Regions from separate parts of the Paenibacillus sp. J22FR83 genome, predicted to be linked through region 3. Evidence: riboswitches for the same ligand, from Rfam matches in the RefSeq annotation. Region 3 holds a riboswitch; each other region holds the start of a gene.

Region 1 (7,834 bases), on a different contig from region 3:
AAACGATGAGGAGCTGAGCCTTAAAACGAGGCACAAAGCGCAGCACCATGGAGAAAATGAGCGACAGGGCTGGAATTATTTTACCAAACAAATAAATGAATTTATCCGACGTCATAACCGCGTTATAGCAAGAAAACCAGCAGATGACGGATATGAACATCGCCGCTGCCCCAAAGCCATAGGTAATCGATTCCAGGGTCAGTGGATTGCCGCTATGCAAATACATCAGTATCGTAACGCCCTCGTGATTAAAGGCAGGATTGATTAACGCGGTGATGATAAGGAAAGGAAGCATGTAGATAAAGTTGAACTTGATGGCTTTCTTCCCGTTGAGATAGATCGAATAAGCAAAGGCAAAGCTCAGGGAAATCACTAGACTGATCGGATGCATGAAGACCATTGAGAACAGGATGACGCATGTAAAATATAGAAAATTAACGAAGGGGTGGAAGCTTGCAAAGGAATCCCTCATTGCTTCTTACCACCGCCTGCTGAATTATAGGTGTCCCCGACGTCACGTCCCAAATCACAGGTGTATACCCATTCAATGACATCCCCTTGCTTCAGTTGATAGCGGCTCGCACCATAATTGGGGAACCAGCCATTCACTTTGTACATCCAACCTGAGAGCTCTCCACAATCAAATTCATATAGGTTGTTAATCCCTTCGATATAGGCGGAATTATAAATCGGGGTATTCACGAATTCCATATGAATTTTGTTCTTCTTCATCTCTCTTTGTAGGACATTAAACACGGACTCTCCCTCATAAAAAGTCACCTGCTGGGCTTTGAAAATCATACCATCCTTCGGGACTAGATCGACCTTCTCCGGATCGAGAAGTTTCATGTTGTTAAGTATCGTTAAGCAGCTTACCGAAAGGGTAGCTGTCAGTTGTTTGTCAGAAGTTTTCGCGTTCTCCGGCTCTATGGGCAGCGGCTTGCCTTCAGGAACAGGCTCGGTCAGGTATGGATCCTTCCCCGTCTTAGGGTCAATTGGCATAGCTGATCTTGCGCTTGGGGCGGTTGCCTTGGGTAGATCCAATTGGCTGCCGTCCCCACCCGACTTAGCCTGTGGCTCCACGGCCTGAGTCGAGGCAGGTGGAGATGGGGATGCAGCCTCAGACGCAGGCGGAGACGCCACAGTCGGACTTGCCGCTGGTGTCTCGGTACTTGAAAGTGCAGCGTCGGGTGATGTTGTGGGCGCTGGCGACCGTTCAGCGCTCGGTTCAGTCACAGCAGGTGAAGCTACCGCTGGATTATTAGATTCAAGCGCGATGGTAGACGTCGGCATAGCCTGTTGCCGCGGTTGTCCGCTGCTTAGGTAGGCAATGACGAGTACGACCAGGATAAGTGCTGCGGCAATAACTTTATTTTTAGTAAATCGCATTAGCTCGCCTCTTTAATTAACTGTGCTGCAGTGAGTAGGCGGTAAAGCATCTCCGCGATTTCAGCCCGTGTAACAGTTTGAGTAGGCTCAATATTGAGCATATCCTGCGATAATAGCTGTTCGCGATAGTTAAAAGCCAGTGCATTCCTCGACCACTCCGCCGTGAGTGTGTAATCCCCGAATTGCGCTAGCATATCTCGGATTGCACTTGTGCTTAACGTCGTATTCATGCCAGAGAGCTTGCCTGCATTGGCAATCATGACAGCAGCTTCCTGCCTCGTAATCGTATTATTTGGCGTAAATGTGGTATCGGACGTTCCGCTTACGATGCCGTAAGAATATGCCGTACCAACATAGTCTGCGTACCATGCTGCAGCAGGGACATCATGGAATTGTGTTTGTTTTCGCAGAGGAAGGCCGAGACCTTTGGTTACAATGGTTGCAAATTCAGCGCGAGTCATTGTTTGATTCGGCGCAAAATGATTGTCCGTCAATCCATTAATAATGCCTCTAGATGCCAGGGATGCAATGGCTGTTTTGTTCGCATGTTCGGTAATATCCGAGAAAGACGGATTCGCAGCGATGACGGGCATCACTTTGATATCCTTGTTCTTGTTGGCTAATCCGTAATTGCCTACATGCGTAGATGAAGTAGATAACTTGACATCGTTCATTCTGTAGAGGCTGCTCTGACCTGATAGGATGCGTTGGACATTCACAAGTCCATAGAGGGCCTGCTCTGTAGACATGCCCGTTGCTCCGCTGCCATCCGTGGTATGTTGAAATCCTTGTCCTTTTGAATAAAAGGAGAGTAAATTATCGACGATGGTTTTGCCATTTTTCACAAAACGACTGTCGTGTAGGTCAATCCCCAGTTCACATAGTGCCATTAATACCTGCACGGTGCTCTCCGAAGTACTTACACCCAAGCTGGCATACCCGCCTTCATTGTCCTGTATGCGAGATAGAAGTATAATGGCCTTCTCTGTTGCTGCTTTGACTTTCGCATTGTTCTGATAGTTGGCTAGAGCTTGCAAGGCCATGCCGGTAATATCAGGATCAGCCGACGTGCCCGAAAGTGCAAAGCCGCCATCTGCTAACTGATTCGATAGAATTTCGTCAATGTACATTTCTCTCGTTGCCTGCGTCTTGGCCGTTGGGTTGACAGGTATCGTATACTTGCCGCTGTCGAGCGCAATTAAAGCAAATATCGGCCCATTGATCCCTTGCCATATCGTCTTGTCAAAGTCGCCGAGCGGCTTCAGCAAATTATAGCCTCCGACGTTACTGGGATCCGCGCCAATTGCTGTTAAAGCGATAATCAAGCGGGAGTATTCGGTATACTTTTTATCATGCAGATTGCCATTCAACGCTTTCACGTAGGTTTCTACGCCTCTATAATAATCGTCGTAATAGCTTTGCGGCACGTCAGCGGAGGAGCGAGCAAGGCCAAGAATGGCCCATTCACCGCCGATAGAACCAACTTCCGGTTTCTGTACAGTCGTAAGCACATACTGCGCTGTATCCTGTACAGCAATGTCTACAGCTGCATTCGGCATAGCGGATACAGGCACGATGTTTAGACTGCTTGCCAGTAGGAATAGAGCCATGAATAGGGTGAACATCCTATAAGGTAGTTTCATTGTGATCCTCCAAGTGAAAAATGATAGGGATGATGAACATACAAAAAAGCCCTTGCGTGGAAAAAATCAAGGGCTGTGATGTCAGTATGGGTCGTAGACAACGAAAAAAAGCACCTCCTCTATCATCCGTAGAGTTTGTGAATACACAGTAAGGCTGGTCTCCTGACTCATGCGTCAACGCTTCTCTCGCCTTCCCAGTATAGCTATACCAGTGGCCATTTCTAGAGTCGCTCGTCATTTACAGTGGCGGGACCGTGCTGGAATTTCACCAGACTTCCCAATTAAGCATTACCTACGTTCGTAAGCATGCACCTTAACTATCCATTATTTAATTAGTTTAATCATATATATAGTTGAATTGTTTGTCTATGGAAGTTTACTAGCAAATGACCTTCCATTTACGGCAATTCACACAATATGTGTTACCATAGTCATAATTCACGAAGCGCTGGTTCATATGCCAGTGGGAGGGACGAAGCCATGACATTACAGCAATTAAAATATGTGATTGAAGTCGCGAACCGCGGGTCGATTAATGAAGCAGCGAAACGGCTGTTTATTTCTCAACCCAGCCTTTCCAATGCGATTCGAGATCTGGAAGAAGAACTCCAAATCTCGATCTTCGATAGATCCAATAAAGGGATCTCACTTTCGAAGGAAGGTGTGGAATTCCTAAGTTATGCGCGGCAAGTTGTCGAACAGGCGGAGTTACTGGAAAGTCGATATCTCAATGCGAAGCCTTCTTCGCAGCATTTTTCTGTATCGACGCAGCATTATGCTTTTGCCGTAAATGCATTCGTGAGTCTGGTTGCGGAGTATGGGCAGGAGGAATATGAGCTCGCTTTACGTGAAACCAAAACATATGAAATCATCGAAGATGTCAAAAACTCGCGGAGCGAGATCGGCATTTTATACGTGAATGAGTTCAATGGCAAGGTGATAAACAAGCTGCTGAAAAGCGCAAATCTGCAATTTAATAGTTTATTTATCGCCAAACCGCATATTTTTATCTCCATTAAAAATCCGCTCGCTAAGCAATCCATGGTCACCATTGACCAGCTGCAGAGCTATCCGTATTTATCCTTTGATCAAGGGGAATATAATTCTTTTCATTTTGCCGAAGAAATTCTTAGTACGATGTCACATAAGAAAAGCATCCGTGTGAATGACCGGGCGACGCTTTTCAATTTATTAATCGGTTTAAATGGATATACCATATCAACCGGGGTCTTAAGCTCAGATTTGAATGGCAATGAGATTATCCCTGTACCACTGGATTGTGATGAAACCATCAATGTGGGTTGGATTTCCCATAGCCATATCTCGCTATCCAAGCTGGGAACTGCTTATGTAGAAGCCCTTCAACAAGCCATTGCCCCCATGGTGCTTTAATATAGCTTTTTCCTATATCTAGATATACATTATTCCAGTTACGTTATAACTACTCTGCTATGTTATCTTTTGTATAACAAATTGCAGAGGGGTTTTGTCCGATGGTAAGAAGCAGTAGTTTAGGATATCCGCGTATCGGTGCTGACAGAGAATGGAAGAAGGCACTCGAGGCTTTCTGGGCAGGTAAGCTGGAAGAATCAGAGTTTGAATTACAGTTGCAGGAGATTCGTTTAAATCACTTGCGCAAGCAGCAGGAGAAAGGGATTGACCTTATTCCTGTCAACGATTTCAGCTATTACGATCATATTCTAGATACAGCTGCTATGTTTGGCATCATTCCTGAGCGGTTTGCTTTTAAGGGTGGCGTAGTGCCCTTGTCAGTGTATTACGGAGTTGCCCGAGGAACGAAAGATGCTACAGCAAGTGAAATGACCAAATGGTTCAACACCAATTATCATTATATCGTGCCTGAACTGAACGGAGCTTCACCTGTCATTACGGAGAACAAGCCTCTAATTGCTTACCGGGAAGCGAAAGAGAAGCTAGGTATCGAAGGTAAGCCAGTTATCGTCGGTCCTTTGACATTCTTGAAGCTGTCCAAAGGCTTCAGCGCATCGGAGTTCGACACGTGGTTGAACACGTTGCTTCCATTATATGTGCAAATTCTTAAAGAACTTGCAGAAGAAGGCGTTCAATGGGTACAAATCGACGAGCCGATTCTCGTCACGAAGTTGAGCGATGGGGATGTTGCTAGACTGAAAACCATCTATGAAACGTTTGCCGAAGCCGTGCCTGGCTTGAACATTGTTTTGCAAACGTATTTTGAATCCGTAGATCGTTACGTTGACATTATTTCCTTGCCGGTCAAAGGATTTGGTCTGGACTTCGTTCATGGCCTTCAAGGAAACTTGGCAGCTTTGAAAACCTTCGGATTCCCAGCTGACAAAGTATTAGGTGCAGGTGTCATCGATGGACGCGGTATTTGGAAAGCATCTCTGCGTGAGAAGCTGGCGTTGTTGGAAGAAATTACTGCGCTTGTACCGGCTGAACGACTTCTCGTACAATCGTCAAGCAGCTTGCTCCACGTGCCTGTATCGACGGAGCGGGAGACGAAGCTGGAGGCTGTATTGAAAGATGCGCTCGCTTATGCCGATGAGAAACTGGTTGAGCTTGTCTTGCTTACGAAAGCTGTTTCCGCAGGCCCTGCAGCGATTGCCGGAGAATTGGAAGCATGCGATCGTGCCCTGCAAGCCCTGCAAGAGTCGGAAGCGCGCAGCCGCAACGATGTCGGACAGAAGGTTGCAGAGCTTCGTGTTCAGCAGCCGGAGCGTTCCCGTCCTTTTGCGGAGCGTCATGTCGCGCAACAAGCGAAATGGCAGCTGCCACTATTCCCGACAACGACGATCGGAAGCTTCCCGCAGTCTGCGGAAGTGCGCAAGGCGCGTCAGTTGTGGCGTAAGGGCGAGTGGAGCAATGAACAGTACGAGACGTTCATTCGAGAACAAATCGACATCTGGATCAAGCTGCAAGAGGAGATTGGCATCGATGTACTCGTTCACGGGGAATTCGAGCGGACGGATATGGTTGAGTTCTTCGGCGAGAAATTAGCTGGATTTGCCTTTACGCAGTACGGTTGGGTCCAATCGTACGGATCCCGTTGCGTGAAGCCGCCGGTCATTTACGGAGATGTTGCCTTCATTGGCGAAATGACGGTTGAAGAAACGAAGTATGCGCAGTCTCGCACTAGCCGTCCTGTCAAAGGGATGTTAACGGGACCTATTACTATCATGAACTGGTCATTCGTCCGTGACGATATCTCTCGCGAACAAATCGCTTACCAACTGGCTTATGCGCTTAGACAAGAAGTCGAAGCACTTGAGGGAGCTGGAATCGGCATGATCCAAGTGGATGAGCCTGCGGTTCGCGAAGGCTTGCCGCTGAAGGAAGAAGAGCAAGCCGGTTATCTGGCTTGGGCGGTCAAAGCTTTCCGCATTGCGACTTGCACGGTGCAAGACACAACACAAATTCATACGCACATGTGCTATTGCGAATTCCATGACATGATCGATTCCATCGAAGCGATGGATGCTGACGTTATTTCCATTGAAACGTCCCGCAGCCACGGTGAATTGATCCATAGCTTCGAGCTGAATACTTACAAGCTGGGTATTGGCTTAGGCGTATACGATATTCACAGCCCACGCGTGCCGAGTGTCGAGGAAATGACAGCGATGATCGAACGCGCCCTGCGTGTACTTGATCCGAAGCTATTCTGGATCAATCCGGATTGCGGTCTGAAAACGCGCGGACTCGAAGAAACGGTTGCTTCCTTACGCAACATGGTAGCGGCGACGCAAATTGCTCGTGACCAGCATGCTGCTCTAGTGTAGAACCAGTAATTCTTACTCTAGCATTGAAATATCCCTTGAGTTACGTCTGGAAAAAGTATTTGATCCTAGGATCAAATACTTTTTTGCATACAGGGCGGTGGCATGTGGGGCATTTGGAGAATTTACCGGTGTTCTGGGGGAATACATGGATTTTATACAGTTATATTTGGGGATTGCTGATCAAATGAAGATTAGATGGAAAACCTCCAGTTAAATCGACCTGTTTTATCCGATTCGAGAGAAAGTGGCAGTTTTACCTGCATATTTTACAGTTAAATTAGATACTCAGGGGAATATGGCGAAAATAGCTGTATATTTTCCATTTAGGTGAGAAGAAACCCAACACATAAACAAGAAAATGGAGTGCATCCTGTGAAAAAGAAACTCATCCTCAGCATTGATTATAATCAGAATAGTTCGTTGTTTCATGCGTTTGCCGGTGCGCTGCCCCATCAACATATCCTATTATCGAAGGAGTGTCTGAGGGAAGAAGCGAATTGTGTTCTGATTTTTGCTTTCTATCAAGGTAAGCTGGTTCTTGTTAGGCATAAGGATCGCGGTTGGGAATTACCTGGAGGAACTAGGGAGGAAGGCGAGTCTATTATACAAACGGTTATCCGGGAGATGCATGAAGAGGCTGGCGGAGAACTCGATACGATTGAACGAATTGGGCAATACCTCATTTATGAAGGGAACCATCTTGTATTTGTGAAAAATATCTATATTTCAAAGGTAAGTAAGCTTAATGAGCTGCCAAAAGGATTCGAGACGGATGGTGTCAGGCTGTTAGATGTTGTTCCAAAGCAACATGAGATTATAAATGACCCTACATTTAGTCCCTTATTGAAGGACAATGTGTATGCGATTGTCTCCGAATGGATTAGGGATCACCCCTTTACCAATCACTAGTCATTTGTGTGTCTCGGCAGAAGCGGAAATACAGCGTTTTGGGGGATTGGTATCGTCCTATGCATTGACAATATTTATTGATAATGATAATCTTTATCAATAAATGAGGGT
Region 2 (7,834 bases), on a different contig from region 3:
TAAAATGAACGATGGTTTCTTTGCCTTTTTTGATCTCACCGGAGATATTGAGTCCCTCTATGAGGAAGGGGTGGCTCTCCCCATTGACGCCAAGGATGCTGAGCTTGATACGCTCGCCTTTTCTCACGTCGACGGAACCAGGGTCCCAGCGATAGGCTTCGATGGTTTTGCCATCAGCGGTAGTGGACTTGAATTCCCCAACAACCATGTGGATCGTACGTTCAGACGTAGGTTCCGCTAAGGTTGGCAGGACGGTATCTCGATTGACATACAGCCATCCAATGAGAAGGAGAAGAAGTGCGGCTGCAAGCTGAAGAACATGTTTGCGTTTGATAATCCATACTCGGGACATAGGGTCCGCCTCCTGTACAAGGGTCTTGTACATCTTATGCGGGGGCTTGTCAGCGCATGAATGGGAATTGCGAGTGATGAGTGAGTCACCACCACTGCGTGGGGTAGTGGTGGACACGAGTTGCCCGGTGATACCCGTAGGCAACGAGCACGATCAGCGCTGCGCCGAGCAGCACCGGCGTGAGCAGAAAGCTCCAGCCGGCTCCCGTGAGCATCACGAGCAGCGGGTCGGCGCCTGCAGGCGGATGCAGCGTGCGTGTCAGCTGCATGAGCGTGATGGCGGCACCGACCGCGAGAGCGAGGCTCCACGCGTGCACGCCGAACGCGGTGAGGGCGCAGAGCCCGACGAGCGTGCTTAGCACGTGGCCGCCGATAAGGCTGCGGGGCTGGGCGAGCGGGCTCTGCGGGAGCGCGAAGGCGATGACGCAGGAGGCGCCGAAGGGTGCCATCAGCAGCGAGACGCTGGCGAGGTCGCCGAGCAAGCTGCACAGCAGGATGGCGAGGAAGCCGCCGATGCCGGGGGCGAGCTTTATGAACAAGGGAGAGAAGTGCGGTCGAAGACGAGTGAACATAGGGTCTGCCTCTTTTCATTGTGATATCTCTGATGGTATCATCAGAGGAGATATTTGAATAACGAATGATTTCGATAGTTGATATTCGATAATTCGATGGGTGGTGTGTTGCTCATGTTGGAACAGATGGATGGCAGAAGCATGAAAACCTTCGTTACGGTGATGGAGGAGAAGAGCTTCAGCAAAGCGGCACTTAAGCTTGGTTATGTGCAGTCCACGGTTACGACGCATATTCTGCAGTTGGAGCAAACCCTGGGACAGGCGCTTTTCACGCGGTTGCCGCGCGGGGTTGAATTGACAGCGGCGGGTCGCGAGGTGGCGCCGTTCGCTTACCGATTCTTGCAGTTGGGCGAATCTCTGCAGGAGAAGCTGATGGGCTTGCAGGAACCCAAGGGCGTAGTGCGCCTGCGTGCGCTGGAATCATTCTGCGTACCGCATCTGCCGATGATGCTGCCTACGTTGTTCGAGCGGTTTCCACAGATCCAGCTGCAGCTGGAAACGGGCTTTCAACGCGACATTATCCAGGAGGTATCGGCATACCGCGTGGATTTAGGCATTGTGCCGCGCGATCCCAAGGTGCGCAATCTCACTTTTATCCCGCTGCTCGCGGATGAATTGGTGTGGGTCGGGGCTCCGTCACTCGTGAAGCGCATCGGGCTGGAGGGCTGGGAAGCGATCGCGCAGACACAGGTCATCGGCTTCGGCAGCCGCTGCATTTATCAATCTTTGGCTTCTCAGGTACTAGCGGACAAAGGGCTCGCTACGTTTACCGAAATGGCCTTCGACAGCACGGAAATGCTCAAACAGACGATGATGTGCGGCATGGGCCTTTCCTTGCTGCCTGTCACTTCGGTGCAGAAGGAGCTTGAAGCGGGTAAGCTGCTTCGTGTTGAGTCGGAGCCAGCGATTCCGTTAGAACACGGGCTGATTCATCGCGTAGGCAAAGAGCTCAGCGCACCCGTGGAAGCATGCAAATTGCACATATTGGCGTATTTCAACGATGAGTTGCATACAAGTAGAGGATAGCGGCCTGTCTATGATAGAATGTGGGTGAGATTAGAAAATTCAGGGTTTAGAATAAGGCAGCATGTTCAGGTTAGATTCGATCTCATACCTCATAGGGAAGTATGGCGCCTCCTCCTAGGCTTTTAACAGGAAAAACTACAGCTAATTATGAGGATTACCAATGAAAAAGTAGCATACATGGAAAATATCCAGTTATTTGGCTGAGTTTAGGTGATTTTGAGAAGAATGGGCGATTTTAGATGGATAAAATCCAGTTATTCTCTTTCTTTTGATCCTATCGGTCCAATTAAATGTATGTTTTCCAGCTAAGTAGCAAATGTAATGGAAAGCGAAGCGAAGAGAGGGTTACGTATGCATGAGTTGATTCAAAATGTTTTGGTATATTTGGAAGGCCTGGGGTACTGGGGGATTTTCCTTGGACTCATGTTGGAAGTCATTCCGAACGAATTGCTGTTAGCCTACGCAGGGTATCTCGTATCCAAAGGTCAAATTAACTTCGTGGGCGGCATGGTGTGCGCGGTCGTTGGGGGGACGTTGGCTCAGGTTGTTTTGTACTGGATCGGACGCTACGGGGGCAGACCTTTTCTAGAGAGATATGGCAAATACCTGCTGATCAGTAAGCATCATATCGATGTAGCGGAAAGCTGGTTTAACCGGTATGGTACAGGGATGATTTTTACAGCGAGATTTATTCCAATCGTACGTCATGCGATCTCGCTGCCAGGTGGAATGGCCAAAATGCCATTAGGCAAGTTCACTTTGTACACGGGATTAGCGTTAGTTCCTTACTCGTTCTTGTATATTTATCTAGGCATGAAGCTGAAGGACAATTGGGAGACGATCGGCGAATACGCAGGGCCTTATATTAAACCATTAATTATCGCTGCGGTCGTGCTGACGATTCTGTATGCGGGCTATCAATTTTATCTCAAAAGAAAAACGAAAGTCTAGCAAGTAGATTTGGCGGATTCGTTTGCTTTTGTTACAATGAGTGAGAAATAGGATGATCCTGGGAGGATGATAACGATGGGTGCAAATCTTGCTAGTAAGTTAGGTACGGGCCTGAAGCCGAAACAGTTTATCGAGAGTATGGAGAAAAATAAAGAGCAATTTTTGGCGTATTACGATGGTTTTGCCTGGGACAATGAAGAGGATAAAGAATATTTCGAGTCCCTGAATAATCGCGATGATCTTCGCTGCTTGATTATTGCTGCTGACTGGTGTGGCGATGTAGTTCGCAACGTTCCTGTCGTTTTCAAGGCTTTGGAAGATAGCGGCGTTCCTACGGAAGTGCTGATTATTGAACAAAACTATGATGTGATTGACCAGTTCCTGACAGGCGGCGGACGTGGGATTCCAATCGTCGTATTCACGGATACTGGCGGCTTCTCGCTTGGACACTGGGGACCTCGTCCGAAGAACGTGCAAGCGGTTATGACACAATTCAAGAAAGATAATCCAGATCGCGATGCGGCTGATTATAACGAAAAAATTCAAGTAGCCAGAGCCGAAATGGGTCGTCAATATGGCGAAGGTAACGGATACCATGCTGTTATTGTGAAGGAACTTCGTTCATTGATCGAATCGTTCTAAAAAGGTGAAGGTGGCATCACGATGATCAACATTCAATCCTTCGTTCTGGGTCCGGTTCAGACAAATGCGTACTTACTGTCGAATCCAGAGACGAATCAAGGCATTATTATCGATCCCGGTATGAATCCGAAGTCGCTGATTAAGAAAATTGCCGACATGGATATCGTGGCGATCTTGCTGACGCATGCGCATTTCGATCACATCGGCGGCGTTGACGAGATTCGTAAGCTCAAGGGCTGTCCGGTGTATATTCATGACCTGGAAGCCGATTGGCTGACGAATCCGAAGAAGAACGGCTCCGCACGCTGGCCTGATCTCGGCGCTCCGATTGTAACGGATCCAGCGGAATTCGCTCTGGATGAGGGGCAAGTGCTGGAGTTCCTTGGCATTAAGCTCAAGGTATTCCATACGCCTGGCCACTCACCAGGCAGTGTGAGCTTCTTGTATGACAATCACCTGTTCAGCGGTGATGTGTTGTTTAAACTATCTGTTGGTCGTACCGACTTGCTCGGTGGAGACAACAATACCTTGCTGGATTCCATTCAGGACAAACTGTTCCTGCTGGATGACGAAGTCATCGTCTACTCCGGGCATGGCACGAAGACGACGATTGGCTTTGAACGTGAGAATAATCCATACGTGTAAAAATGGAAGGGCTGCTCCCGCTGTTGTGGGGGCGGCCCTTTTTGTGTTTGATGGGGCTTGGGGAAATAGTCGAAAAGATCGACTAACCCGGGGTGAAAGTAGCTTCCTGCTTATGCTCGTTCGCCCATGACACCCACCCAATTTATTTATAAACTGGGTATTTACCGTGTGCAACGTAGGTGCTCCCCCATAGACTGATGTTGTAAGCTATTCACCCAACTTAAACAATAACCTTTAAGTTAAACCGTATGCTTGTGCAAGTCCCGATAGGGAAAATACCAAGGAGGTGCTCTTCTCATGGAATATGTAAAAGTTCCGAATTACCCAATGCAACCAATGCCAATGCCAACCCCGATGCCAATGCCAATGCCGACGCCTACTCCGCTTCCAGCGCCAGCGCCAATCATGCAACAACCGATGCACAATAATATTCACCTGCACGCGTCCTACCAACAAACTGAATTTGTTTTCCCGAAACCAGTTCATACGCAAGCAGTCGCTTGTCCTCCGAAGAACAATTCAGCTGCTAGCATTCTAGTCCTTTTCATTTTGCTAGTTATCATTACGCGCAGCATTTGTAAATATTAATCCAATTACCTACCTACTGTTCAAGTAATAAGAAAGGTAATCCCGCCGGGCTCAGAGGTCTTGGTGGGGTGCCTTTTTTGTTTTAAGTAGACAAAACTATTAAAAGGGGGTAACATAAGTTTGCTTTGATAATTTCATATGTTCTAAATAAGGGTGTAAGCATACTATATAGATGCTTGCTTAAAAGGGAAGTTCGGTAGAAGCCGACGCGGTCCCACCACTGTACTTGCAGAGTAACTCTTTCATATGCCACTGTCTTGTTTACGAGATTGGGAAGGCGAAGAGAAGCGATGACGCATAAGCCAGGAGACCTGCCTTTATTTATTGGATGTTTCTAATTCCTTGGGGGTGGGGATTAGTTACTAAGCGTATGCTGCTCACATAAGGCTTATTTGTGTTGTGTGAAGTATGTATGTCCTGATTAAAGTTGAAGTCACCCTAGTAGTTGAGGGTGGCTTTTTTTGTACCCCTTTATGCAATTTAATAAGGGAAAGAGGAATGGGAAAATGAGTTATCGTTATGCACCAAAACGAGTTATTGCACTTATTATGTCTTTTATGCTTTTATTTTCTTCACTTGGTTTCTTATTTGGAACCAATAAACAGGTAGTTGCAGCTGCAAGTACTGGGCCTAGTTCAATCCTAGAATGGCTCCCAGCACCAGGCCAATTCACGAATGAAGCGGGTTGGGGGGGCACTGGCGATATAAACGCCAAATGGACGAATGCGCCTGGGTCTGCTGGTGTTTCTTTGGGAGCATTTGGTGGAAGCATCGTATTTAAATTTGATGAACCTATCCAAAATAGTTCACTGAACCCATATGGGGTTGATTTTACAGTGTTCGGGAATGCTTTCTCTGGCAATGAAGAACCGGCAGGTGTCGCTGTTGCACAGGATGATGGGACAGGCAATCCAGGCCCATGGTATTACATTGCAGGATCCGAACATTATGAGGATAGTACGATTTGGGATTACCAAGTTACATATACCAATCCTGAACCCGAATTTACCACTGCAAATGGTGTAAAAATACCTTGGACTGACAATAAATCTGTTAGTGGGAATGTTTATACTAACACTTATCATAAGCATGCCTATTATCCGATACCAGCTAATTATCCCAGTGCACCGATAGGTTTTAACAATCTGTCTCAAACTTATACAGGTGTGAAAATTAATGTAAAGAAAAACGCGTTCGGATATCCGGATACGCATGCCAACGGCAATGCACCCTATGATGTACCTGTAAATCCTTATTTAACGTCACCAACCAAAGGTGATCCCATAGATATTAGTTGGGCAGTTGACAGCTTAGGTAAGCCTGTCAGCTTGAACAGCATAAGTTACGTTAGAGTGTTTAATGCCGTCCAAATGGATGGTGGTGCATTAGGAGAAATCGGCGCTGAAATTACTTCCTTGCAAAGAGTCACAGCTAATAGTTCAGTTAGTGAAACTGCAGATCTTTCAAACATCGTTTTGTCAGGGACAGGCGCAGATTCCTCAGCAACGAAGCAAGTTACCGTAACTGCAGGTGTGTATGAGTATAACGATATTCTCATTAACGCAGATAAGATTAAACTAACGGCTAATGGAACAGCTTCAAATATCTTTATTAATAATAAAAGCGGTACGACAGGAACGCTAATTGATAAAGAAATCACATTGAGTGAGACAACGCCCAAAATCGTTAGAGTTATTGCGCAAGATGGGCTTAATACACCGAAAATATACTATTTAAGCATCCGCAAAGGACTCGAAGAAGTTAATAAATCATCCTTAAATGCGGAGATCACGCATGTTGATAACATGCAAAAAGGCAACCATACGGACGCAAGCTGGCAAGCGTTGCAAAACAGTTTGGCAGCCGCCAAATTGATCTCTGCGAATCCAACTGCCTTACAAGATCAAGTAGATGTCGCCTTATCTGACTTACTAGCCGCAGTTCAGGGCTTACAAATCAATGCTCCTCCAGAAACACCGCAACAACTAACAGTTTCCGTTAGCATCAGCGGGTATAGCGCCATAGCGGGCAAATCAGTTACCTTAGCCAAGGCGGATACGCAAGTAGAAGAGGGAAAAACCGCTGCCTATGCGATCAATAAATTAACGAGTCATTTGAACGTTATAAATACAAGTGGCAATTTCATTACGAGTATCGGTGGTTTGGCAAATGGAGATGGTGGGCCGAAAAGCAGTTGGATGTACCTAGTCAATGGCCAATTTGCTGATGTAGGTGTTGCTGACTACGTGTTAAAGAGCTCGGATATCATTACGTTAGTCTACACAGATGATTACGAAGAAGATATTACTGAACTTGCAGATAAAACGGCACTAAATTTAAAAATCAATGAATTGAAAGATGTAACACAGGGGACTTACACAGAAGTAAGTTGGTCAGCGTTTCAAAAAAGTTTGACGCTTGCCAAAGAAGTAGCGGCGAATAACTATGCAATTCAATATCACGCTACTAGTGCCCTATCCAAACTGACTTCAGCATTTCAGAGTTTGGTTACAACAACTTCTCCACCTGAGCAACAAACCATTTCAGTCTCATTTACATTAAATGGACATAGTGCGGTAGCTGTAGGGAAAGATGTTTCCTTACCGAAAACAACTATTCAAGTGGAGTCAGGGAAAACCGCTGCTTATGTAATATTCAAAGTCTTAACTGAGGCCGGGATTCATTACGAAGGTAATGGCGGGAGCTATATTTCGAAAGTCAAAGATTTAGGGGAGTTCGATGGTGGACCGAAAAGCGGATGGTTGTACTCCGTTGATGGTGTTGATCCCAATGTAGGTATAGCTAGTTATATTTTGACCAAAAATGCGGATATTGTTCTGCGTTATACGGATAATTTCGAATTAGAGAATCCAACAACACCTGGTGGTGGTACAGACGGTCCTTCCGGTGGCAATCCATCGCCTGTTGAAATTCAGACTGCCATTGATGCTGCCTCCAATTATTTCACATCGAAAGCAAGTGGCATAAGTTCAGAATGGACTGCCATTGGTTTAGCAAGAACAGGACACAAGCTTCCCGAAACGTACTATCATAAATTG
Region 3 (7,834 bases):
ATACCTGGCAGCTTTATCCCGCAGCAGTTTGAGAACCCGGCGAATCCAAGTATTCACCGAGTGACGACAGCTCCTGAAATTTTACAACAGATGGAGGGGCGGTTAGATGCATTCGTTGCAACCTCGGGTACAGGAGGTACGATTACGGGAACGGGGGAGGTACTCCGTGAACATTTGCCAAATATCCAAATTTATGTGGTAGAGCCGAAAGGGTCACCTGTCCTCTCTGGTGGAAGCCCTGGTCCGCACAAGCTAGTAGGGACAAGTCCTGGCTTCGTACCAGCCATTCTGAACACAAGTGTCTACGATGAGATTGTGCAAGTGGCGGATGAGGATGCCATCCAAACGATGAAGGATTTGGCAAGCAAGGAAGGTATTCTTGTCGGTCCTTCGGCTGGGGCCTCCGTATGGACGGGCATGCAGGTGGCAAGAAAGCTCGGAGCAGGGAAACGAGTACTATGTATTGCGCCAGATACAGGTGAGCGATATTTAAGTATGGATTTGTTTTAAACCTTGTATGAGGTGAATTTAGACGTATGAGCTGCTTGGATGGTTATCCAGTGGCTTTTTATTATGCCGTCAAAGTGGAATTTTCGAATATAGTTAAATATTCTGCCATTCTTTCACGATCAACAATTGAATTAGGACAGCAATTCATTGTAAGATGAATGGATGAATGAAACATATCTCAGAAAGGTAGGTTTAACCATGGATACTTTGAAGCTTAAAATTCTCGATTTACTAAAGGAAGACGCCCGCAGGAGCGCGGATCTGATCGCCACCATGTTAGGAACGGCGGAGGCCGAAGTTGCGCGAGCGATAAGCGAGATGGAAGCGGATAAGGTCATCGTCAAATATGCGACAGTCGTAAACTGGAGTAAAGTAGCTGACGAAAAGGTTACCGCCCTGATTGAAGTTCAAATTACACCGGAACGCGGACGCGGGTTTGATGCGATTGCGGAACGGATCTACTTATATCCGGAAGTCAAATCGGTTTATCTCATGTCAGGCGCGTATGATTTGCTCGTGGAGATTGAAGGGAACTCACTTAAACAGGTGGCTTCATTTGTTTCCAACAAGTTATCGCCCATCGACCGTGTGCTTTCTACGAAAACGAATTTTATTTTGAAAAAATATAAACAAGACGGCATTATTTTCGAAGATCAGGAAGATGATCACCGTATGCTTGTTTCACCATAAGGAGAGGTAGCGCTATGATTAAGGATGAGACTACAATGCAATCTAGCAAAAAATCAATGAAAGACTATCTGGCTCCTGCGGTGCGTGAAATGAAGCCGTCGGGGATTCGGAAGTTTTTTGATCTCGTAAGCAATAGTAAAGAGGACATTATCTCCTTGGGCGTTGGTGAACCTGACTTTTCGACACCATGGCACGTTCGTGAAGCTGCTGTACATTCATTGGAGCGGGGCAGAACGAAATATACGCCAAACTCCGGTATTCCTGAGCTTCGCGAAGCGATTGCGAACTATTTGTATACTTCTTTTAAAGTGAAATATGAGCCTACGAACGAGGTGCTCGTCACGGTAGGCGGCAGTGAAGCTATTGATTTAGCGCTGCGTTCCCTGATTACACCTGGGGATGAGATTCTAATTCCTGAGCCTTGTTATATTTCGTACTCACCAATCACGGCTATAAGTGGTGGTGTGCCAGTGGGGATCGAAACATTTGCGAAGGACCAATTCAAGCTGACTGAAAAGGCACTTCGCGATGCGATTACGCCACGTTCCAAAGTTCTCATTCTGTGCTACCCAAGCAATCCAACGGGCGGTATCATGAGCTACGAAGATTGGCTGCCGATTGCTAAAGTTGTAGAAGAGCATGATCTGATCGTTATTTCCGATGAAATTTATGCAGAATTGACGTACGGTCAGAAACACGTGAGCTTCGCAGCAGTGCCTGGGATGCAGGATCGGACGATCCTTGTTAGTGGATTCTCTAAAGCTTTCGCAATGACTGGATGGCGGATGGGGTATGCTTGTGGTCACAGAGAGTTGATTTCCGCTATGACTAAAATTCACCAATACACGGTGATGTGCGCACCAGTTATGGGGCAAGTCGCTGCACATGAAGCGTTGACGAATGGACTGGAAGAGAAAGATCGGATGATTGAGTCCTATAATCAACGGAGAAGATTGATTGTCAAAGGCTTCCGTGAAGTCGGACTAGAATGTCATGAACCGCAAGGTGCTTTCTATGCGTTCCCAAGTATCGTGGCTACAGGATTAACATCTGATGAATTCGCGCAACGTTTATTGTACGAATCTAAGGTTGCAGCTGTGCCGGGCGATGTGTTTGGATTAGGTGGCGAAGGCTTTCTACGATGCTCTTACGCTTATAGTGTTTCCCAACTGAATGAAGCCTTAGAGAGAATCGGTAATTTCTTGAGGAAATTATAATATTCTTTATAAATTCATATGTTCATAGGAGACGAAAACTGGTATTCTAAGAGTAAGGAGGGATGAGCGTGGCTTTTATGGAATATCAGCTTACTAACTTTCAGAAGCAATTTCAAATTCGAGAGCAAGATTTCGGACAGCGCTGGCTGACCAGAAATGCCAAGAAGCAAAATTCCCTAGCTCTACTTGAAGAAGAGATTCATTCGTTGAGGCGTAAAATGGAACAGATGGTCATGGAAGGTCAAGAAATGACATCTGATGCGGTTGTTGAACTAAGTACGATGTTGGACCACAAAATAAACGAATATATGACAGCAGGAAAGAAAAGTCGGTGAAAACCGACTTTTCTGACGACTACCGACAAAGAGAGAGTATTGACGGAGGGAATTACATACACATGAAAGCAAAATGGTTATTCGTTGTTATGCTGGGAATGATTTTGATGCTTACAGCTTGTGGCGGACCGAAGGCAGATGTATCCGTATTTATGATGGGACCTAACGGGTTTCCGAGTGAAGCAGCGGAGAAATTGGAAGTATCTTTGAAATCCAAGGTAGGCGAAGTTCCTACTGTGAAGCTGAATACATCTCCAATTTTTTCATTGGAAAAAATGATTGTTGAGCTTGCTGCTGGTGGTAATGGCATCTTCATCTTGGGAGAAGAACAGTTCAAAGGTTTGAGCAATCAGGCGGGATTTGTCTCATTGGATAACGTCATCAATCCTAAGGATTATCCAGATGGGGTTATCGAGATCAAAGAAGAAGGTAAGGCCGCGGAGAAGCACTTGTATGGCATTCCACTTAATGGGAATAAATGGATGAAAGAACAAGGCTTTGAAGGTAAAGGATTATTCGCTTTCATTCCTCAGAATGCTCCGAAAATGGACGAGGCTATGAAAGTTCTCCAAATTATTGCACAGAAATAAGAGCGCAACTTGAATCGACAAATAGCTTGAACGTATAATATGCAACTATAGGTACTAGTAGATTTCCAATTGGAACCTTACTAGTTAAGGGGAAGCCGGTTCAAATCCGGCACGGTCCCGCCACTGTAATTCAGTCTTGCGAAAGTCTGGAGAGTCAGGATACCTGCCTATCGTGCCGATACAACATCCTTCGAGGAAAAGGATCGCGTTAAATCAGGAAGCAGCGATTGAATGTGAGCTGCCCAATACCGCGATTTATCGTCTCCTTCGTTCCTAGTGAACAAAGGGGATTTTTTATTTGGAAAGTGAACACACGCTTCGGCGCCAACCACAGGGCTCTTGGCCAAGTGGGAATGATTAACTGGATTATCTCCTGTTATTTCAGGTGAAAATCGTCAAATGGTACATGTTGAGTAAAATTAGATGTAGAAAATCCAGTTATTCTCCCTTGGCTATAGAGCCAAAATAATGAAAAGAGGGTTTAAGTGATGAAACAGAGCAATTTCAAAAGAGGACTTATTCTTACATTAGCGGTTGCTACCGCGATTTCGTTAGCTGCATGTGCGAAGAAGGAAACGGAAATTACAGATCCATCGAAATTAGGTGGTGCGGGGACGAAGGCTCCAGTAGCATCGGCAGCTCCAGTAACTGCGAAGAAAACGACCTATCCGTTGAAAGTCAAAGATGCGACAGGTAAAGAGTTCACATTCGACAAAGCGCCAGAGCGAATTGCTTCCGTGTCACCATCAGAGACAGAAACGCTGTTTGCGATTGGACTCGAAGCAAATATTGTCGGAGTGTCGGATTTTGATGATTATCCAGATAGCGCCAAATCGAAGCCCAAGCTAGGCAGCATTACGAAGCCAAACACGGAGGCTGTCATAGCTACGAATGCGAATGTTGTCTTCACGGGTGTTTCCATGGATGCTACAACTGTTGAGAACCTACGTAAGGTGAATATTAACGTATTCAAAGTTGATCCCAAAACGTTAGATGATGCTATGAACAATATTCTTACATTCGGACAAATTACGGATCATCAAGAACAAGCCGAAAAAGTCGTTGCCAAAATGAAAGCGGATCGTCAGAAGGTTGTTGATGCCGTGAAAGACGTGAAGCAGGAGAACAAGAAAAAAGTATACATCGAGTTTGCACCAGGTTGGACCGTGGGAAGCGGCGTGTTCATGGATGAGTTGATTACCCTATCTGGGGGGATTAACGTGGCTGCGGATAAAGCTGGCTGGTATGAGATCAGTGAAGAGAAGATCATTCAGCAAAATCCGAATGTCATCTTATTCGCCAATGGTATTGTCGATTTTAAAAGTAAAAAGCCGCTAGAGGAAATTATTCGTTCACGCGGAGGCTGGGATGCCATTGATGCGGTGAAAAATAAACGCGTGGTCGGTCTTGACCAGAATTCCGTAAGCCGTCCGGGTCCTAGATTGACGGAGGGGCTGCTGGAAATAGCGAAAGGAATCTATCCTGAATTGGTGAAATAATGAAAAGAAAATTAATGCTTGGGGGAGGAGTGGGAGTTATACTCCTTCTTCTTTCTATTGTGGTGAGTTTATCCATTGGGTCGGCTCAACTCCCTATTACACATATTGTGGGGATACTGGCGAAGCATCTTCCTTGGATAGGTAGTCACATTGAAGTGAACTGGCCGCAATCTTCGGAACAGATCATCAATAAAGTAAGAATCCCTCGCTTGTTATTAGGTATACTTGTAGGAGCCGTACTTTCCATAGCTGGCGCTGGATTTCAAGGCGTTTTGCGCAATCCGCTAGCCGACCCCTACTCTCTCGGTGTATCTTCAGGAGCATCTGTTGGTGCAGCATTTCTTATTTATTTCGGGCTGCAATTCGCCTGGTTCGGGCAATGGTCGATCCCTATTGTAGCTTTCGCAACTGGCCTTATTTCCTTATTCTTAGTCTTGAGGCTGGCCATGATTGATGGGAAGTTGAAGATGGAAACGTTGATCCTATCCGGTGTTGTCATGCAAGCATTTTTAGGTGCGTTTGTATCGTTTCTAGTCGCGATATCGAATCAAACGATTAATGAAATTCTTTTCTGGCTAATGGGTAGTCTATCGATGCGCGGATGGTCATATACGTATATGATTTTACCCTATCTCGTAATAGGGATCGTGATTCTGCTAAGCTATGCGAGATCGTTGAATCTACTGGTACTAGGAGAGCGCCAAGCTGCGCATCTCGGAGTTCATGTCGAGCGTACGAAACTGATCGTATTGATTGCTTCCACTTTGATCACGGCGGCGGCTGTGTCTGTGGCGGGGGTTATTGGCTTTGTAGGATTAATTGTGCCGCATTTAGTACGGCTGTTGGTGGGGCCGGATTATCGCTTAATTATTCCTTTATCGGCGATCGGAGGCGGGATTTATGTGTTATGGGCAGATACATTGGCCCGAACAATCCTGAGTCCTACGGAAATTCCTCTCGGCGTGGTTACGGCGTTTCTGGGTGCGCCATTTTTTGCCTATCTACTCCATAAAGATAAGAAAACGTTGAGAGGTTGATTACGATGATTGGAGTCGAGGGGCTTTATCAGAGCTTTCGAGAGCAACAAGTGCTGAATAATATGAGCTTTGAGGTTGGGCAGGGAGAGTTTTTTGGGATCATTGGTCCAAATGGCAGCGGCAAATCTACCCTGCTTCGACTTCTCTCAGGCATGGATCCTGTGATGCATGGGAAAGTGCGTGTAAACGGAAACCCGATATCTTCGTATTCGCGCAAAGAGCTTGCTAAATGGCTCGCGGTCCTTCAGCAAGATGCTTTGCCCCCGGTTGGCTTCACGGTTCGTGAAGTCGTGGAGATGGGGCGCTATCCGTTCCAAAATTGGCTTGGAGAAGATTCGGCGGAATCAGAGGGTCTTATTGATGCCATTATTACAAAGCTTGAGTTAGACGGGCTCGTTGATCGAACGATTGAGCGTCTGAGTGGTGGAGAACGTCAACGCGTTGCACTAGCCAAAGTGATGGCACAGCAACCAAGCTTGCTCATGCTCGATGAGCCGACAACTTTTCTTGATATTGGATATCAGATACAGATGATGGATTACATTCGTTCTTGGCAGCAGGAGTCGGAATTGACGGTGATTGCGGTTTTACATGACCTGAATCTGGCAGCGCAGTATTGCACGAGATTGATGATCGTTCATGAAGGACGAGTCGTCGCAATCGGAACACCGGCAGAAATTATTACGAGTACACAAATAGCTGACGTATACGGAACAGAGCCGATTGTGCTGAAGCATCCGGTTAGTGAAGTACCGCAAATTTTGTTACAACCTGGGAAATAAATTGGGTTCGGAGGATGGAGATAATGAACACTCTACAACAGTTGATAGATAGGATTGAACCCGTTAATCAAGCGTCTGCTCGTCAAGCTAATGATCATTTGGACCAATTGACGAAACCGCAAGGAAGCTTGGGAAAGCTTGAGGATATTGCTCGCCAAGTCGCAGGGATTACAGGTGAAGTGATACCGGCTTTTGAAAAAAGAGCAGTTATTGTCATGGCTGGTGACCATGGTGTATGTGAGGAAGGCATCAGTGCCTTCCCAGCGGCTGTGACACCGCAAATGGTACTCAATTTCTTGTATGGCGGTGCTGCAGTTAATGTCCTTGCTAGACATGCCGGAGCCGATGTGGTTTGTGTGGATATGGGGGTCAATGCTGATTTGGAGCATCCCAATCTCGTTGCTCGCAAAGTTAGAAAAGGCACGCGCAACATGGCAAAGGAAGCGGCTCTAACCTTGGAAGAGACGACCCAAGCGATTCTAGCAGGCAGTGAAATTGTTGATGATTTGGTGGCAAAAGGGTACCGGCTTTTCGCTACGGGCGAAATGGGAATTGGCAATACGACGGCGAGCGCAGCGATTGTGTGTGCGTTGACAGGCATAGATACTGGCCTAGCTGTAGGCCGTGGTACGGGGATTGATGATGCGACTTGGCTGCATAAGCAATCGGTTGTGAATAGAGCGCTAAGAGTGAATGGGTTGCACGGGCGTGGGGTGAAAGTGGGGGCGAGTGCGAGTGCAAGTGCGGGAGAAGGCTCAAGCGGTGAGTATGCGCTTGAAGTGTTGAGTAAGGTCGGCGGATTGGAGATCGCCGGACTTGTTGGGGTGATCCTGGGGGCAGCGAAGCATCGCTGCCCGGTCGTTGTCGACGGCTTCATCTCGTCGACCGCAGCGCTCGTGGCGAGCCGATTAGCTCCGCTGAGCGCGTCCTACATGCTCGCCTCGCACTTATCGCAGGAGCAGGGACACAAGAAGGTGCTCGAGTCGGTTGGCCTCGCAGCGATGCTGCAAATGGATATGCGACTTGGCGAAGGCACAGGCGCTGTGCTTGCGTTCAACTTGATCGATGCCGCAGGCAAGATCATGAAAGAAATGGCGACCTTCGAAAGCGCAGGCGTTTCGAGGGAGTAACAGACAGAGAGACGGAGGGGAACGCGATGGCGGTTCTGGTAACG

The links. A riboswitch is a leader RNA that binds a small molecule or an ion and turns the genes downstream of it on or off. The one in region 3 is predicted to bind cobalamin.
Region 1: it holds a riboswitch for cobalamin, as region 3 does, so the genes downstream of both, AC58PV_RS30160 (S-layer homology domain-containing protein) here and AC58PV_RS31775 (ABC transporter substrate-binding protein) in region 3, are expected to answer to the same signal.
Region 2: it holds a riboswitch for cobalamin, as region 3 does, so the genes downstream of both, AC58PV_RS30180 (DUF4430 domain-containing protein) here and AC58PV_RS31775 (ABC transporter substrate-binding protein) in region 3, are expected to answer to the same signal.

What each region holds. Positions count from the first base shown of each region.
Region 1 covers NZ_JCAUAM010000022.1:100,194-108,027, reverse strand. Annotated here, with positions in the region: gene AC58PV_RS30170 (energy-coupling factor transporter transmembrane component T) at 1-472, opposite strand, end outside; gene AC58PV_RS30165 (DUF4430 domain-containing protein) at 469-1,389, opposite strand; gene AC58PV_RS30160 (S-layer homology domain-containing protein) at 1,389-3,032, opposite strand; cobalamin riboswitch at 3,168-3,364, opposite strand; gene AC58PV_RS30155 (LysR family transcriptional regulator) at 3,513-4,424, shown strand; gene metE (5-methyltetrahydropteroyltriglutamate--homocysteine S-methyltransferase) at 4,526-6,814, shown strand; gene AC58PV_RS30145 (NUDIX domain-containing protein) at 7,187-7,723, shown strand.
Region 2 covers NZ_JCAUAM010000022.1:114,565-122,398, reverse strand. Annotated here, with positions in the region: gene AC58PV_RS30215 (cupredoxin domain-containing protein) at 1-352, opposite strand, end outside; gene AC58PV_RS30210 (HPP family protein) at 438-923, opposite strand; gene AC58PV_RS30205 (LysR family transcriptional regulator) at 1,002-1,949, shown strand; gene uptA (undecaprenyl phosphate transporter UptA) at 2,301-2,900, shown strand; gene AC58PV_RS30195 (thioredoxin family protein) at 2,976-3,542, shown strand; gene AC58PV_RS30190 (MBL fold metallo-hydrolase) at 3,564-4,187, shown strand; gene AC58PV_RS30185 (hypothetical protein) at 4,485-4,775, shown strand; cobalamin riboswitch at 4,910-5,108, shown strand; gene AC58PV_RS30180 (DUF4430 domain-containing protein) at 5,282-7,834, shown strand, end outside.
Region 3 covers NZ_JCAUAM010000026.1:30,929-38,762, forward strand. Annotated here, with positions in the region: gene cysK (cysteine synthase A) at 1-510, shown strand, start outside; gene AC58PV_RS31755 (Lrp/AsnC family transcriptional regulator) at 709-1,200, shown strand; gene AC58PV_RS31760 (aminotransferase class I/II-fold pyridoxal phosphate-dependent enzyme) at 1,215-2,417, shown strand; gene AC58PV_RS31765 (aspartyl-phosphate phosphatase Spo0E family protein) at 2,495-2,752, shown strand; gene AC58PV_RS31770 (hypothetical protein) at 2,815-3,342, shown strand; cobalamin riboswitch at 3,375-3,527, shown strand; gene AC58PV_RS31775 (ABC transporter substrate-binding protein) at 3,831-4,841, shown strand; gene AC58PV_RS31780 (FecCD family ABC transporter permease) at 4,841-5,878, shown strand; gene AC58PV_RS31785 (ABC transporter ATP-binding protein) at 5,884-6,660, shown strand; gene cobT (nicotinate-nucleotide--dimethylbenzimidazole phosphoribosyltransferase) at 6,684-7,790, shown strand; gene cobU (bifunctional adenosylcobinamide kinase/adenosylcobinamide-phosphate guanylyltransferase) at 7,817-7,834, shown strand, end outside.